4 regions of the Streptomyces sp. NBC_00028 genome follow, and region 4 is predicted to be linked to each of the others. Evidence: riboswitches for the same ligand, from Rfam matches in the RefSeq annotation. Region 4 holds a riboswitch; each other region holds the start of a gene.
What was found. A riboswitch is a leader RNA that binds a small molecule or an ion and turns the genes downstream of it on or off. The one in region 4 is predicted to bind cobalamin.
Positions count from the first base shown of each region.

Region 1: another riboswitch for cobalamin. It lies ahead of OG885_RS31530 (prenyltransferase/squalene oxidase repeat-containing protein); the one in region 4 lies ahead of OG885_RS34515 (cobalamin biosynthesis protein).
Region 2: another riboswitch for cobalamin. It lies ahead of OG885_RS05325 (CbtB-domain containing protein); the one in region 4 lies ahead of OG885_RS34515 (cobalamin biosynthesis protein).
Region 3: another riboswitch for cobalamin. It lies ahead of OG885_RS15745 (ribonucleoside-diphosphate reductase subunit alpha); the one in region 4 lies ahead of OG885_RS34515 (cobalamin biosynthesis protein).

Region 1 covers NZ_CP108293.1:7,008,493-7,012,449, forward strand. Annotated here, with positions in the region: gene OG885_RS31520 (energy-coupling factor transporter transmembrane component T) at 1-750, opposite strand, end outside; gene OG885_RS31525 (SCO2322 family protein) at 896-1,537, opposite strand; gene OG885_RS31530 (prenyltransferase/squalene oxidase repeat-containing protein) at 1,537-2,769, opposite strand; cobalamin riboswitch at 2,883-3,024, opposite strand; gene OG885_RS31535 (phosphotransferase) at 3,086-3,730, shown strand; gene OG885_RS31540 (nuclear transport factor 2 family protein) at 3,711-3,957, opposite strand, start outside.
Region 2 covers NZ_CP108293.1:1,200,918-1,204,874, forward strand. Annotated here, with positions in the region: gene OG885_RS05310 (oxygenase MpaB family protein) at 1-149, opposite strand, end outside; gene OG885_RS05315 (acyl-CoA dehydrogenase family protein) at 159-1,337, opposite strand; gene OG885_RS05320 (CbtA family protein) at 1,477-2,241, opposite strand; gene OG885_RS05325 (CbtB-domain containing protein) at 2,267-2,488, opposite strand; cobalamin riboswitch at 2,526-2,678, opposite strand; gene OG885_RS05330 (histidine phosphatase family protein) at 2,773-3,336, shown strand; gene OG885_RS05335 (ferredoxin) at 3,352-3,726, opposite strand; gene OG885_RS05340 (DUF6479 family protein) at 3,830-3,957, shown strand, end outside.
Region 3 covers NZ_CP108293.1:3,594,277-3,598,233, forward strand. Annotated here, with positions in the region: gene mctP (monocarboxylate uptake permease MctP) at 1-962, shown strand, start outside; gene OG885_RS15740 (GNAT family N-acetyltransferase) at 1,036-1,539, shown strand; cobalamin riboswitch at 1,562-1,722, shown strand; gene OG885_RS15745 (ribonucleoside-diphosphate reductase subunit alpha) at 1,846-3,957, shown strand, end outside.
Region 4 covers NZ_CP108293.1:7,660,323-7,664,279, forward strand. Annotated here, with positions in the region: gene OG885_RS34510 (cobyric acid synthase) at 1-1,290, opposite strand, end outside; gene OG885_RS34515 (cobalamin biosynthesis protein) at 1,287-2,234, opposite strand; cobalamin riboswitch at 2,335-2,476, opposite strand; gene OG885_RS34520 (hypothetical protein) at 2,634-2,855, opposite strand; gene OG885_RS34525 (anion permease) at 2,878-3,957, opposite strand, start outside.

The sequences.
Region 1 (3,957 bases), 650 kb from region 4:
CGGGACGTCGGCGGTACGGCCGTAGCCGCGGGCGTCCATCGCGGCGGCGAGGGCGACGGAGCGTTCCAGGGCGCCTTCGAGGACGGGCAGGCCCACCTGGAGGAGGCCGCGCAGGCCGGAGTCGGGGCGGCCCCGGAGGCGACGGGCGGCGCGCAGACGCTGGACGTCGGCGATGAGGTTCGGGGCGAAGGTGAGGGCGACGACCACGGCGACGCCCATCTCGTACAGGGCGCCGGGGAGGGACTTGAGGAGGCGGGTGGGGCTGGCGAGGGCGTTCGCGGCGCCTACGCAGATGAGGAGGGTGGCCAGTTTCAGGCCGTCGTAGAAGGCGAAGGTGAGGGTCTCCGCGGTGACCTTGCCACCGAGGCGGATGCCCTGGGCCCAGTCCGGGAGGGGGACTTCGGGGAGGGTGACGAGGGTGTGGGTGCCGGGGAGGGGGGAGCCGAGGGTGACGGCGAAGGTGAGGCGGATGAGGAGGACGGCGAGGGCGAGTTTGACGAAGGAGGAGTAGGAGCGGGCCCAGGGGGTGTTCGGGCGGCGGGCGGCCACTACGTAGGCGGACGTGGCGATGAGGAGGGTGAGGAGGAGGGGGTTGGTGGTGCGGGTGGCGGCGATGCCGAGGGAGAGGGACCAGAGCCACCAGGCGGCGGGGTGGAGGGGGGTGCGGGGGGTGCTGTGGGTGCGGCGGGTGGGGGTTGAGGTGGGGGGCGTTTCGCTTGCCCGCGCCGGCGGGGTGCCGCCTGCGCCCACCCGTGCCGCCCCAGCGGCACGACTGCCCGCAGCTAGGGTGTGGTCTGCGCCTGCCTGTGCCGCTCCGGCGGTGTGACTGTCCGCAGTTGGGGGTTGTGGGGTGGGCGCCGCCTCGGTGGCGCGGCCGTCCGGGGGCTGGGGCGGGTTAGCGTGCATTCCTGCGGCGCCTTGCCTGCCATATCGCCGCCGCGGCCAAAGTTGCCACCGCTGCGGCGCCCGTCAGTAGGCCCACCGATGGGCCGGAGTCGTTGTTGGTGTTGTGCTTCTTCGCCGAGGTGTTCTTGTTGCCCGTCGCCACTTGCTCACCGCACCCGGTCTCCGGGTACCCGGCGATCGCGCACAGCAGGGCGTTGGTGTCGTAGCGCAGGGGTTTGGCCACCGTGGCCAGGGCTTCCGCCGTGGTCGCGTCGGCCGGGACCACCGCGCACTTCGTGCGGAGCGCGGGGGGTGTCTCTCCCGACGGGGCGTCCGTCGGTGTGCCGAAGTCGAGGACCAGGGCCACGCGTTTCTTGCCGGGGTCGGCGGGGGTGTTCGCGCAGATCTTCGCGAACGACGCCGTGCCGCGGGGCTTCGTCGCGTCCGTCGAGTCCTCGCTCACCGCGAAGCGGAAGCCCTGGACGTCGCCGTCGGCGGGGACGGCGGTGGCGGGGCCCTGGGTGGCGTAGGTCCAAGCCGTGCCGGTGCGGTCCCAGAAGGACCAGTAGCGGTAACCGGCGGCGTGGGCCGCCTGGCCGGTGAGGGCCAGGAGGCAGAACGCCGTCAGGAGCAGGGCGGCGACGCGGCGCATCACTGGCGGCGCTTCCGGCCGCGGAGCATGAGGGCGAAGCCGATGAGGGCGCCGAGGAGGAGACCGCCGCCGACGGTCCAGGCGACGGACAGCCCGTCATCGCTGTCGTCGGACTCGGTCGCGCCGGTCGCCCGTCCCTCCTTCGGGCCGGGCACGTGCTCCGGCGTCGGGCCGGTCGCGTTCAGCAGGACGATCAGGTCCTTGCCGCCGAACTCACGCGGGTTCAGGCCACCGGCCTGGGCGGCGAAGACGAGCTGGGCGTAGGCGGCCGGGCCGGTCTGCGCGGCCCACTTCAGGGCGTTGGCCTCCAGCCAGTGGACGGACGCGGTGGCCTCGGCGTGGAAGTCGGCGGCGGACAGGGCGACGACCGCGTCGGCGGTGTTGCCGTAGTCGGGCTGGTCCTCGGCACCGGGCAGGGCCGACTTCAGGTACTTGTCCTTGGCCATCGTCTTCGCGAGGTAGGAGGCGCCGTTGTGGGCGGCCTGCTCGGAGTCGCCGGGCTTCTCGCAGGACTGGCTCGCCCGGTCGTCGTCGCTGTGGACGTTCGTCTGCTGCTCGCCGAGCCCGCCGAGCACCGCCGCCGCCGTGGCGTCCGCGTTGGCGGTGAGCCCGCCCTTCTTGTCGGGCTGGTAGGCGAAGGCGCCCGCCCCCGTCCCGGTGCAGGGGAGGGCGAGGTCCAGCAGGGCGTCGTAGGGGCTCTTGCCGTTCTTCTGGACCTTCGCGGCCTGCTGGCCGACGGCGGTGAGCGCCCCGATGACCACGGACGTGGAGTTCGCGTCGCTCGCTCCGCCGGCGGTGTAGCCCCAACCGCCGTCCTTGTTCTGCACGGACTTCAGCCAGGCGACGGCCTTGCGGGGGACGTCCTCGTGTCCGCCGGTCGCGGCGAGGGCCTGCACCGCGGCGGCCGTGCTGTTGGTGTCGACCATGACCTTGGCGTCGCAGGCCTTGGTGGTGTCGGCGCGGAAGGCGGGGAAGGCGCCGTTGGCGCACTGCTGGCCGGCCAGCCAGTCGACGGCCTTGTCGGCGGGGTCGACGGACTGTTCCGTCTGCGCCATCAGCGTCAGCGACTGCCGCCACACCCCGTCGTACGTCGGGTCGCCCGCCCCGTACAACCCGTCGGGTATCGCCACCGAAGGCGAGGGCGAAGTGGACGGATCGGCGGCCATGGCCGGGGTGGCCGTGCCGATCACGGCGGTGGCGGCCAGGACCGCGGCGCTGCGGCGGACGTTCATGATCGGCGGATGCCTCTCCCTGCAAGGGAGCCGGGCAGCGCGGGGAGACCCCGGGCGGCTCGGCCCCGTAGACCTCGACGGTGCCGTGCACCGGCCGGATGCCGGTGCGCGTGAGCCGGTCAACTGCTCCGCGCGGGGCGATCCGGCTTGCCCGGGAGGCAGGGCCTCGGAGGCTCACGGTTGCGGGTCAGCGCCGGAATTGCACCGGCTTCCCCCCGTACGGGTGTGATGACGACGCGGCCACTCTACCCGCCCGTAAACAACCGGCTGAGGGGCTCCTGTGAGGCGCTCCCGACCGGGGGATAGGTTCGGCGGCGTGGAGATCACGGGGAGACTGATCGGCTCGGGGCGGGCGTCCGACGTCTATGAGATCGACGACGCGTGGGTGCTGCGGCGCGACCGGGAGGGGTACGCGGACGCGCTGGCCGAGGCCGCCGTCATGGAGCGGGTGCGGGCCCATGGGTATCCGGTGCCCCGGGTGCGGACAGCGGATTCCTCCCGGTCCGACCTCGTCATGCAGCGGCTGCACGGGCCGACGATGCTGGCGGCGTTCGCGGCCGGGCGCATCGACGCGCGGGACGCGGGGGAGATGCTGGCGGGGCTGTTGCGGCGGCTGCATGCCGTGCCGGGGCGGGTGGTTCACCTGGATCTGCATCCGGACAACGTGATGCTCACCGCCGACGGGCCCTACGTCATCGACTGGGCCAATGCCGAGGAGGGCGACCCCGGCCTCGACTGGGGCATGTCCGCGGTGATCCTCGCCCAGGTCGCCGTCGGGGACGAGCCGATCGCGGGGCCGGCGCGCGCGATGCTGGCCGCCCTACTGGCCGACCCGTCCGCGCTCACGGAGGAGGGGCTCGTCGAGGCGCGCGGGCGGCGGGCGGTCAATCCGACGATGAGCCGACGGGAGACCGAACTGCTCGGCGCCGCCGAGGAGTTGGTCAGGACGTTCCTGTCCTGACCGGAGTCGGGCCGCCGAACGGCAGCCGCAGCCTTCGCGACGCGAGCAGCCACGTGCCCTTCGCCGACCTGCGGAACTCGTCCTCGTACTGCCCGACCTGGACGGGCGGGCCCGGCGGGACGGGGCCCTGGCCGCCCTCGTGGCCGTCGACGCGGTACGTCGTGAAGTACGAGGTCGCCGTCGCCCTGTCCGGGGACGTCACCGTGACGAGGATGTTGGACATCACC
Region 2 (3,957 bases), 6.5 Mb from region 4:
CGGAAGTCGGAGTTCTGCATGACTCCGCGCACGGCACGGGGATGCAGGGCCTGGAGGTAGAGCGCGCGGACGCCCGCGACCCACATCATCGGGTCGCCGTGCAACTGCCAGGTCACCGAGTTCGGGGTGAACAGCCCGGGATCTCCCATACCCGCAGGCTAACGCCGAACCCTCGGCATCCCCAGACCGATCCACGAGATGATCTCCCGCTGGATCTCGTTGTTGCCGCCGCCGAAGGTGAAGATGACCGCGGAACGGTAGCCGCGCTCCAGCTCGCCGTGGAGCACGGAGCCCGCGGAGCCCTCCTTCAGGGCGCCGGCGGCCGCGACCACCTCCATGAGCCAGGCGTAGGCGTCCCGGCGGGCCTCGGAGCCGTAGACCTTGACCGCGGAGGCGTCCTGGGGGGTGAGTGTGCCGTTCTGCACGGCGTGGACCATCTGCCAGTTGAGCAGCTTCATCGCGTCGAGCTTCACATGGGTCTGGGCGAGTCGGCGGCGCACCCAGGGCAGGTCGACGACGCGGCGGCCGTCGGCGAGCTTGGTCTCCATGGCCCAGCGCTGGACGTCGTGCAGGGCGCGGATGGCCATGGTGCCGTGTGCGGCGAGGGTGACGCGCTCGTGATTGAGCTGGTTGGTGATCAGCCGCCAGCCCTGGTTCTCGGCGCCGACCCGGCGGGCGACGGGGACACGGATGTCCTCGTAGTAGCTGGCGGTGGTGTCGTGGCCGGCGAGGGTGTTGATGACGGTGCAGGAGTAGCCGGGGTCGGTGGTCGGCACGAGGAGCATGGTGATGCCCTTGTGCGGCGGGGCGTCGGGGTCGGTGCGGGTGGCGAGCCAGACCCAGTCGGCGGTGTCGCCGTTGGTGGTCCAGATCTTCTGCCCGTTGACGACGTACTCGTCCCCTTCGCGCACCGCGCGCGTCTTCAGGGAGGCGAGGTCGGTGCCGGCGTCGGGCTCGCTGTAGCCGATCGCGAAGTCGAGCTCGCCGGAGAGGATCCCGGGGAGGAAGTACGCCTTCTGCTCGTCGGTGCCGTACTGCATGATCGTCGGCCCTACGGTGTTCAGCGCCATCAGCGGCAGCGGTACGCCGGCCTGGGCGGCCTCGTCGAAGAAGATGAACTGCTCCATCGCGGTCAGGCCACGGCCGCCGTACTCCTTCGGCCAGCCCACGCCCAGCCAGCGGTCGGCGCCCAGGCGGCGGACGGTCTCACGGTAGAAGCGCTTCTGCTCCCGCCGGTCGCCGTGCCGGGCGTTGGCGTCGGTCGGCACCAACTCGGCGAAGTACGCGCGCAGTTCGGTGCGCAGCCGCTGCTGCTCGGGTGTGTATGCGAGATGCACGGCGCCTCCAGGCTCCCCGGAACCGGTCCTGTCGGCGCACACGGTAGAACGTGTTCCAGAAATAGGGAATGGCGAGGCGGTACCGAGGCATATGAAACGGGCCCCCGCGTGGCGGGGGCCCGTTTCGGTGCTGAACTGCTCAGTGAATGACGGGAGTCGGCTGACTCCCGGCACCCGCCGACCGCTCGGCCGGCTTCGGCGCCAGCTGCCGCTCCGCCAGCAGCCCGAAGACCAGCCCGAAGGAGGTCCACAGGGTCACCTGCACGGCGAGCGCCGCGAGCCGGTACTGCCACAACAGGGCGGCCGGGAAGTGCTCCGGCACCTCGTTGAACGACGGCAGGAACGCGTACGCCAGACCGACGACGAGGACGAAGAACGCGCCCGCGGCGAGGGTGGCGTTCCAGTTGCCGAGGCGGGGTGCGAGCCGCTTGCCCAGGATGACCGTGCCCACCGTCAGCAGCACGCTGAGGACGATCATCAGGAAGAACAGCGCGGTCCGCTGGTTGAGCGTGTCGGGGTCGCCGACGGCCGGCGGGTTGGCCGGGTACTTGAGGAACGGCACGACGTACACCGCGACCAGGCCGGCGACCGCCAGGAGCAGCGCGCTCGCGCGCGGCCCGAAGCGGCCGATCCGGCCGAGCGCGAAGCAGTACGCGAGCGCCGCGATGCCGCCGAAGGCGACCCCGTAGACGAGGACACCGGTGGACAGGCCCGCGGTGGACTGGAGCGTACGGCTGAAGAGTTCCTCGCCGCCGTGCTCGTGGGCGTGGCTCTCCTCGAAGGCGATGGCCTGATCGACGCGTGGCTCCCCGAGGAAGTACGCGACGACGAGCGCGGCCAGGCCCGCGACGAGGCCCGCGAGCATGCCGCGGACCAGGAGGTTTCTGACAGTTGCGGAGTTCATGCGCGGATACGCTTCCTCGCCACCGTCAGTGGCACGGGAAGCCGAGCAGATGGCGGGCGTCGTGCACCCACTCGTGGACTCCCTCGCCGGACAGCAGGGAGGTGGCGCCCTGTTCGGCGCCGACGAAGTAGAGCAGGACCAGCATCAGGACGCCGAAGAAGACCGCCCAGGGGACGATGGCGCCGATCGGCAGCTTTGCGGGTATGGCGGTGGAGCTGGTTGTCGGCTGAGCGACGGTCTGCGCCATGGCAGGACCTCCTGGGGGAACTCGCGTCCCGTCTCGGTGGTGCACAGGACGACGGGGCGGGTCTGACTCCCCCGGCCCACCCCTGGGGGTGTGCCCGGCATACAGTGGCGCGACCGTGCCGGAATCCCACCGGCTTCCACCGAACCGTCGTCGATATCGTCGAGAAGGTACCGCGTGCGAGAGGTGCGGCCAAGAGCGCACGGGTCGGCCACGAGCGCCCCTGAGGCGCTGTGGGCATGTCAATTGCGTGGTACGGAAGGGATGTTGGGCGGGGGAATGGACCGATGACCAGCCGAGTGATGTTGATCTCACCCGCGATCAGCGCGGCTCTGCGCGAGGCCCGCTTCGACGACGGCAGCCCGCCGGACGACTCAGGACTGCGGCTCGCGAAGGCCGCCGCAGGCACGCTGCCCACGGCCCGTCAGGTCTGCGTCTCCCCCACCGTGCGCTGCCGCGAGACGGCCGACGCACTTGGCCTCGACGCCCTGGACACACCGGAGTTGGCCGCCCTCGACACCGGACGCTGGCGCGGGGCGACGCTGGCCGAGGTGGGCGCCGCCGAGCCGGAGGCGCTGGCCCGCTGGCTGGCCGACGTGGAAGCTGCACCGCACGGCGGGGAGTCGGTGCACGCGCTGTGCGAACGGGTCGCGGCGTGGCTGGACCCGCTCGCCGCGGAGCCGGGCCGGACGATCGTGGTGGCCGAACCCGAGATCGTCCGCGCCGCGCTCGTCCACGCGCTGGGAGCCCCGAGGGCGTCGTTCTGGCGCGCGGACGTCGCACCGCTCACCGCCGTCGAACTCAGCGGCCGGGCGGGCCGCTGGAACGTACGGATGGGACGACCTCTGTGAGAGGTGCGCCGCGCCTCAGCGCAGCGTGTCCATGAAGTCCGTGCAGGCCTGGGCGCAGGTCCGGCAGGCCTTGGCGGCCTCCTCCGCGCCCGGCTGGGTGTCGAAGGCGTGGGCGCTTTCCAGGCAGACCGTCCGGCACCACTCGAGCTGGACGCGGATACCGCTCTCGTCCAGCCGGTTCTGCTCGGACAGCACCCGGCACGTCGCGTCGCACACCTCCGCGCACATGATGCCCTTGCGTCGTACGAGTTCCTGCTGCTCGGTCCCGTCCGGATCCACGAGGCTGGCACGCACCGCACATGCCCGGGCGCAATCGGTGCACGCCTGCGCACACGCGAAACGGTCCTCCAGGAACCGGATGAGCTCCTGTTGGGATGTCGTCGCTGTCACACCGCGCGGGTAGCCGCCGCGGATCGCGTCAAACCCCCTCGCCGGAGGTTCCGCCCGTCGCGTGGACGGGTTCACGCACGCCGGCGGGGGTACTCGCGGGGCCATGAACATCGCATGGATGGAGATGGCCGCGGGTCGCGGCGCCCTGGGCGTCGGGCTGATCGTGGCGGGTCTGGTCGTGGTCGCCCTGTTGCTCGGCGCGTTCTGGCTGGGCGCACGCATCCGTCGCCA
Region 3 (3,957 bases), 4.1 Mb from region 4:
TCGACGAGATCTTCGCCAAGGCGGGCGAGGCGTACAGCCAGACCAACCCGGCGACGGGCGCGCCGCGCGGTGCGCTGGTGCCGGGCGAGCCGGGCCAATGGACGTACGCCACGCTGGCGTTGGGCTCCGCGCTCGCGCTCTTCATGTACCCGCACTCGATCACCGCGACGCTCTCCTCCAGGAGCCGTGAGGTGATCCGCCGCAATACCACGATCCTGCCGCTGTACTCGCTGATGCTGGGTCTGCTGGCGCTGCTGGGCTTCATGGCGATCGCGGCCGGGGTCAAGGTCACCAACGGCCAGTTGGCGATCCCGCAGCTGTTCGAGGACATGTTCCCGGCGTGGTTCGCGGGTGTGGCCTTCGCGGCGATCGGTATCGGCGCGCTCGTGCCCGCCGCCATCATGTCCATCGCGGCGGCGAATCTCTTCACCCGCAACATCTACAAGGACTTCATCAAGCCGGACGCGACTCCGGAGCAGGAGACCAAGATCTCCAAGCTGGTGTCCCTGCTGGTGAAGGTCGGCGCGCTGGTCTTCGTCCTGACGATGGACAAGACGGTCGCCATCAACTTCCAGCTCCTGGGCGGCATCTGGATCCTCCAGACGTTCCCGGCCCTGGTCGGCGGTCTGTTCACCCGCTGGTTCCACCGCTGGGCCCTGCTCGCCGGCTGGGCGGTCGGCATGATCTACGGCACGGTCGCCGCGTACGGCGTCGCCTCCCCGACCCAGAAGCACTTCGGCGGCTCGTCGAAGGAGATCCCGGGCATCGGCGAGATCGGCTACATCGGCCTGACGGCGTTCGTGCTCAATGTCGTCGTCACGGTGGTCCTGACCTTCGTCCTGAAGGCCGTGAAGGCCCCGGAGGGCGTCGACGAGACGAGCCCCGAGGACTACACGGCGGACGCGGGCGACCCCGGCGTCCAGGTCGAGCTGCCGCCGGCGACGGCGGGCACCTCGCACTGAGGATTTCCGTGCTCAGCGGGCCGTCGGAACATCCGGCGGCCCGTTGTCGTACCGGTCGGGCACACTCGCTCCCATGGACATCGAGATCCGGGCTGCGGAACCCAGCGAATACGACACGATCGGTGAGATCACGGCCCAGGCCTATCTCCTGGACGACCTCCTCGCCTTCGGCGAGAGCGACTGGTACCTGGGCGAGTTGAGAGACGTCGCCAAGCGGGCCGCCTCCGCCGAGGTACTCGTGGCCACCCTGGGCGGCGAGCCCGTCGGCACCGTCACCTACGTCGCCGCCGGCGGCGCCCTGGCCGAGCACGCCCGGCCCGACGAGGCCGTGATCCGCATGCTCGCCGTCAGCCGCGCGGCGCGCGGCAGAGGGGCCGGCGAGGCCCTCGTCCGCGCCTGCGTCGACCGGGCGAGGGCGGCGGAGGGCTGCACGGGCATCGTGCTGTCGACCCAGGAGATCATGTACGCCGCCCACCGCATCTACGAACGCCTCGGTTTCGTCCGCGCGCCCGAGCGCGACTGGCAGCCGATCCCGGGTGTGGAGTTCACGCTTCTCACCTATGAGTTGACGCTCTGAAGTCGCCGCGACACAACATCTAGGGGTGCCACCCGAACCCGGCACAAGATGTATGCTCATGCTCGCTGTCGCCACAGGGGAATCCGGTGCGAATCCGGAACTGTCCCGCAACGGTGTACTTGTGCATGTCTTGTGCGTGTACGGGAGTCAGTCCGAGGACCTGCCGACAGCGTGCCCAGGCCGCCGTGGCCCGGGTGCCATGACGTCCGGGCCTCGTGGAGTGGGCCGGTGGACGCGACGCCGTGTGCGCTCGTGCTGCCCCCTGCTCTCCGCCAGGCCCCGTGCCGAGCGAGGGAGAGCCCCCCAGTGACCATCGCGCCAGCCGATCCGGCTTCAGCGGTCCAGGCGGAGAACGACGGTCCCGGTACCGCCCTGTTGCGGACCCTGACCGAGCTGACCGCCGACCTGCCCGACGCCGACCCCGGACGGGTCGCCGCCGCCGCGCTGCGCGGCCGCTCCGGCCGGGCGGACTCCGATGGCGGCGCGGAGCTGCGCGAGCTGGCGACGGAGGCCGCTGCCGGTCTCATCTCCGAGGACCCCGCCTACTCCCGGCTGGCCGCCCGGCTGCTGACCATCAGCATCGCCGCCGAGGCCGCCTCCCAGGGCGTCACGTCCTTCACCGAGTCCGTCGGGGTCGGCCACCGCGAGGGCCTGGTCGCCGACCGTACGGCGGAGTTCGTACGGGTCCACGCGGCGCGGCTCGACGCGCTGATCGACCCGGCCGGCGACGACCGCTTCGGCTACTTCGGGCTCCGCACCCTGCACAGCCGCTACCTCCTGCGGCACCCGATCACCCGCCAGGTCATCGAGACTCCCCAGCACTTCATGCTGCGCGTCGCCGCCGGCCTCGCCGAGGACGACACGACCCGCGCCCTGGACGAAGTCGCCGCGCTCTACGGGCTCATGAGCCGCCTCGACTACCTGCCGTCCTCCCCCACGCTCTTCAACTCCGGCACCCGGCACCCCCAGATGTCGTCCTGCTACCTCCTCGACTCCCCTCTGGACGAGCTGGACTCCATCTACGACCGCTACCACCAGGTGGCACGGCTGTCCAAGCACGCCGGTGGCATCGGGCTGTCGTACAGCAGGATTCGTTCCCGCGGCTCCCTCATCCGGGGCACCAACGGGCACTCCAACGGCATCGTGCCGTTCCTGAAGACGCTGGACGCTAGCGTCGCCGCGGTGAACCAGGGCGGTCGGCGCAAGGGCGCGGCCGCGGTGTACCTGGAGACCTGGCACTCCGACATCGAGGAGTTCCTGGAGCTGCGCGACAACACCGGTGAGGACGCTCGGCGTACGCACAACCTGAACCTCGCGCACTGGATCCCGGACGAGTTCATGCGCCGCGTGAACGCCGACGCCGAGTGGTCGCTGTTCTCCCCGGCCGACGTGCCCGAGCTGGTCGACCTGTGGGGCGAGGAGTTCGACGCCGCGTACCGCAAGGCGGAGGCGGCCGGTCTCGCGAAGAAGACCATCCCGGCCCGTGACCTCTACGGCCGCATGATGCGCACCCTCGCGCAGACCGGCAACGGCTGGATGACCTTCAAGGACGCCGCCAACCGCACCGCCAACCAGACGGCGCTGCCCGGCAGCGTGGTCCACTCCTCCAACCTCTGCACGGAGATCCTGGAGGTCACGGACGACGGGGAGACGGCGGTCTGCAACCTGGGGTCGGTGAACCTGGGTGCGTTCGTCGACCAGAGGACCGGCGACCTCGACTGGGAGCGGCTGGACGAGACCGTCCGTACCGCCGTCACCTTCCTCGACCGCGTGGTGGACATCAACTTCTACCCGACCGAGCAGGCGGGCCGTTCCAACGCCAAGTGGCGTCCCGTCGGCCTCGGCGCGATGGGCCTCCAGGACGTCTTCTTCAAGCTGCGGCTGCCCTTCGACTCGCCGGAGGCCAAGGCTCTCTCCACGCGCATCGCCGAGCGCATCATGCTCGCCGCGTACGAGGCCTCCACCGACCTGGCCGAGCGCAACGGGCCGCTCCCGGCGTGGGAGAAGACCCGTACCGCCCAGGGTGTGCTGCACCCCGACCACTACGGCGTCGAGCTGACCTGGCCGGAGCGCTGGGCGGCGCTGCGCGAGCGGATGGCGACCACGGGCCTGCGCAACTCCCTGCTCCTCGCCATCGCGCCCACGGCCACGATCGCCTCGATCGCGGGCGTGTACGAGTGCATCGAGCCGCAGGTCTCGAACCTCTTCAAGCGCGAGACGCTGTCCGGCGAGTTCCTCCAGGTCAACTCCTACCTGGTGGCCGAGCTGAAGAAGCTCGGCGTCTGGGACGCGCAGACCCGGGAGGCGCTGCGTGAGTCCAACGGCTCGGTGCAGGGCTTCACCTGGGTCCCGCAGGACGTCCGCGACCTGTACCGCACGGCGTGGGAGATCCCGCAGCGCGGCCTCATCGACATGGCC
Region 4 (3,957 bases):
CGACTCCAGCGAGCCGTGCCAGTGGGTGCCCCAGGTCTGACCGACCCGGCAGCCGTCCAGGAAGGGTTCTCCCGAGGTCACGGAGGCGACCCCGTGATGGATCTCGTATCCCGTGACCCGTTCCCCGAGTGCCTCCCCCTCCGGCCGGGTAAGGATCTTCTCGTGGGCGAACCGAACCCTTAGGGGCAGCACCCCGAGCCCTTCGACCTGCCCCTGCCGGCTCTCGACCTCGTCCTCGATGTGCTCGCCGAGAACCTGGAAGCCGCCGCAGATCCCGAGGATCGGACGCCCTTCCGCGGCCCGTGCGACGAGGGCGCCGGCCAGCCCGCGCTCATGCAGCCACTCCAGTGCCCGCACCGTCCCGCGCGTCCCCGGGACGATGACGAGATCGGCGTCGGCGAGCTCCTCCGGCCGGTCCACGAACCGCACGACGACACCCGGTTCGGCGGCGAGCGCGTCCACGTCCGTGAAGTTGGACATCAGGGGGACCGCGCAGACGGCGACCCGCAGCACGTCCTCCCCGACGGGCGGGGCGGTGTTCGACTCCCGGACGGTCCCTCTGAGGGAAACCCGCAGACCGTCTTCCTCATCGATACCGAGGCCGTGCCGGAAGGGCAGGACGCCGTACGTATGCCGCCCGGTGAGCCCGTGGAGCATGTCGAGCCCCGGCTCGAGAAGCGACACATCCCCCCGGAACTTGTTGACGAGGAACCCGGCGACGAGCGCCTGATCCTCGGGGGACAGCAGGGCGACGGTCCCGAAGAAGGAGGCGAACACGCCCCCGCGGTCGATGTCCCCGACCACCAGCACCGGAAGACCGGCATTGCGGGCGATCCCCATGTTGACGATGTCGGTCCGCCGCAGATTGATCTCCGCCGGACTGCCGGCCCCCTCACAGATCACCGCGTCATACGTGCCCCGCAGTTCGGCGAGACAGTCGAGCACGGTCCCGAGCAGCTTCTGCTGCCGCCCCCCGTGATAGCCGCGCGCGCTCATCTCGCCGACGGGCTTCCCCATCAGCACGACCTGGCTACTCTGCTCGCCACCGGGCTTGAGCAGCACGGGATTCATCAGCGCGGTCGGCTCGACCCGACAGGCCTGGGCCTGCATGGCCTGAGCCCGCCCGATCTCCGCACCCTCCCGCGTCACGAACGAATTGAGGGACATGTTCTGCGCCTTGAAGGGCGCGACCTTGACCCCCTGCCGCACCAGCCACCGGCAGATCCCGGCGGTGACGACACTCTTGCCGGCGTCGGAGGTGGTCCCGGCGACGAGCAGCCCCCCGCTCATGACGTACGTCCCTTCTTCGTGGCCAGGGCCCGCGCGGCGACACCGACGCCGAGCGCGAGCACCCCGACCCGCCGCGAAAGCCGTACGGCGCGCTCGATGTCCCGCGTGGCGACGGCCCGCCCGGACTGATTGAGGACGGGCCGGTGCTCGATCCGCCCCGCGTACGACAAGGTCCCCCCGAGCCGCACCCCGAGGGCTCCCGCGAACGAGGCCTCGACGGGCCCGGCGTTGGGGCTCGGATGCTTGGCGGCGTCGGCACGCCACACTCGTACGGCCCCCCGGGGATCACTTCCGGCGACGGCGGCGAGTACAGCGGTGAGGCGCGCCCCCGGCCATCCGGCGAGGTCGTCGAGCCTGGCGGATGCCCATCCGTAGCGCCGGTACCGCTCGGACTTGTGCCCGACCATGGCGTCGAGGGTGTTGACGGCCCGGAACCCGAGCAGACCGGGCACTCCGCCGAACGCCCCCCAGACCAGGGCGCCGACCACGGCGTCGGAGGTGTTCTCGGCGACGGACTCGACGACGGCCCGGGCGATCCCGTCGGCGTCGAGGGCCTGCGGATCCCGCCCGCACAGGTGCGGCAGCCGGGCGCGAGCCCCCTCGACGTCCCCCGCCTCCAGAGCCCGCCCGATGACCCGGGCCTCGCGTGCGAGCGACGTTCCGCCCACCACGGCCCAGGTGGCGGCTCCGGTCAGCGCGACGGACGCGCTGCGGGAGGGACGTACGACTCTCCGGGCGAGGGCGCCCAGTCCCACGGCGCCCCCGACGCACACGGCGGTGTGCAGCGCGCCCCACCCACGATGGTCCCGCCACAGAGCCTTCTCCACGGCACCGGCGGCCCGCCCGAACACGGCGACCGGATGCCCCCGGTGTGGATCACCGAGCAGCAGATCTGCGACGAGTCCGGCGGCGGCGCCGTACGCGAAGACGCGATCGGCACGCATGCGCTCAGCCGGCCGTGGGGTCGGGCAGCGACCTGGTGGCGTACCTCAAACGGCAGGCGAGCATGGCGATATGTCCTCACTCAGGGTGTCCACGCCCTGGTTCGACGAGACCGACGGTGGGAGTTCCTGGCTCCCGGGGCTACCTACCCCGGTGACAGTGGCGGGACCGCGCCGGATTCACACCGGTCTTCCTCCCTGGCCGCCGTACTTGGCTCCGGCAGTCCACCACGGGCCCGGAAGGGCCGTCAACTCGCTGTTGACCTGCGGGAGCGGAGTGTGCAGAACCCCACATCGGCGGGCCCGCGGACGGGGTTCGCGAGGCCCGGAACGCGAGAGCGCCCTGTCCGGAATCCCCCCTTCAGGGGCCCGGAACAGGGCGCGGAATCGTCGTGGTGAGGCTCAGGCGACGATCAGATAGATGCCGTAGCCCACCGCCGCCGCACAGGCGGCGAAGCAGGCGTACGCGCCGGTCACGGCGAGGGACGCCGAGCCGCCCGCGGCCGAGGCCCGCTCCTGGCGGGAGAGACCCATGATGCCGAGGGTGAAGAGGGCCACGAGGGCCACGGTGACGACGAGGCTGACGCCGAAGACGGAGCCCAGTGCTTGCCAGTCGATCTTCATGTTGCTTGGTTTCCTTCGTCGCTCAGACCGCGGCGGCCGGCGGGGCCGCCGGTTCCGTGGAGGCCGTGGCCGCTGCCGGTGCGGGGATCGTGGCGGTCAGGACGTCCGCGACGGTGCCCGCCGGAGGCGGGGTGACCGCGGCGATCGCCGTCGTGACCACGCCGGCCGGCTCGTCGGCGGTGTCGTTGACGTTCGACGCGTCCACGACCTCGCGGCGCGAGATCTTCCAGATGGCCGCGCTGGAGGCGATCAGGAAGACCAGGACGACGCCCGTGCCCCAGTCGCCGAGGTCGGTCACCGACTCCGCCAGCGCGCCCACCAGGGCGGCCGCCGGGAGCGTGAGGCCCCAGGCCACGAACATCCGCGTCGCCGTCGACCAGCGGACGACGCCGCCCTTGCGGCCGATGCCCGCGCCCATCACCGAACCGGAGACGGAGTGCGTGGTGGAGAGGGAGAAACCGAGGTGCGAGGAGGCCAGGATGACCGTCGCCGCGCTGGTCTGGGCGGCGAAGCCCTGCTGCGGCTGGAGGTCGGTCAGACCCTTGCCCATCGTGCGGATGATGCGCCAGCCGCCGAGGTAGGTACCGAGCGCGATGGCCAGGCCCGCGGAGAGGATGACCCAGGTGGGCGGGTCGGAGTCGGGCGCGACGGCGCCGCCGGCGACGAGGGCGAGGGTGATGATGCCCATCGTCTTCTGCGCGTCGTTCGTGCCGTGGGCGAGGGAGACCAGGCCGGCCGAGGCGATCTGGCCGGTGCGGAAGCCCTTGGCGGCGGCCTTGCCGTCCGCCTTCTTGCCGAGGGAGTAGGAGAGGCGGGTGGCCAGCATGGCGGCGAGGCCCGCGACGATGGGCGCCGCGATCGCCGGGATCAGGACCTTGGTGACCAGGACGTCACCGTGGACCGCGCCCATGCCCGCCGAAGCGATGGTGGCGCCGATCAGACCGCCCATGAGGGCGTGCGAGGAGCTGGAGGGGAGTCCGACCAGCCAGGTCAGCAGGTTCCAGAGGATCGCGCCGACCAGTGCGGCGAAGATGACCTCGGGACGGATGCCGCTCTCGTCGACGAGACCCTTGGAGATCGTGTTGGCGACCTCCACGGAGAG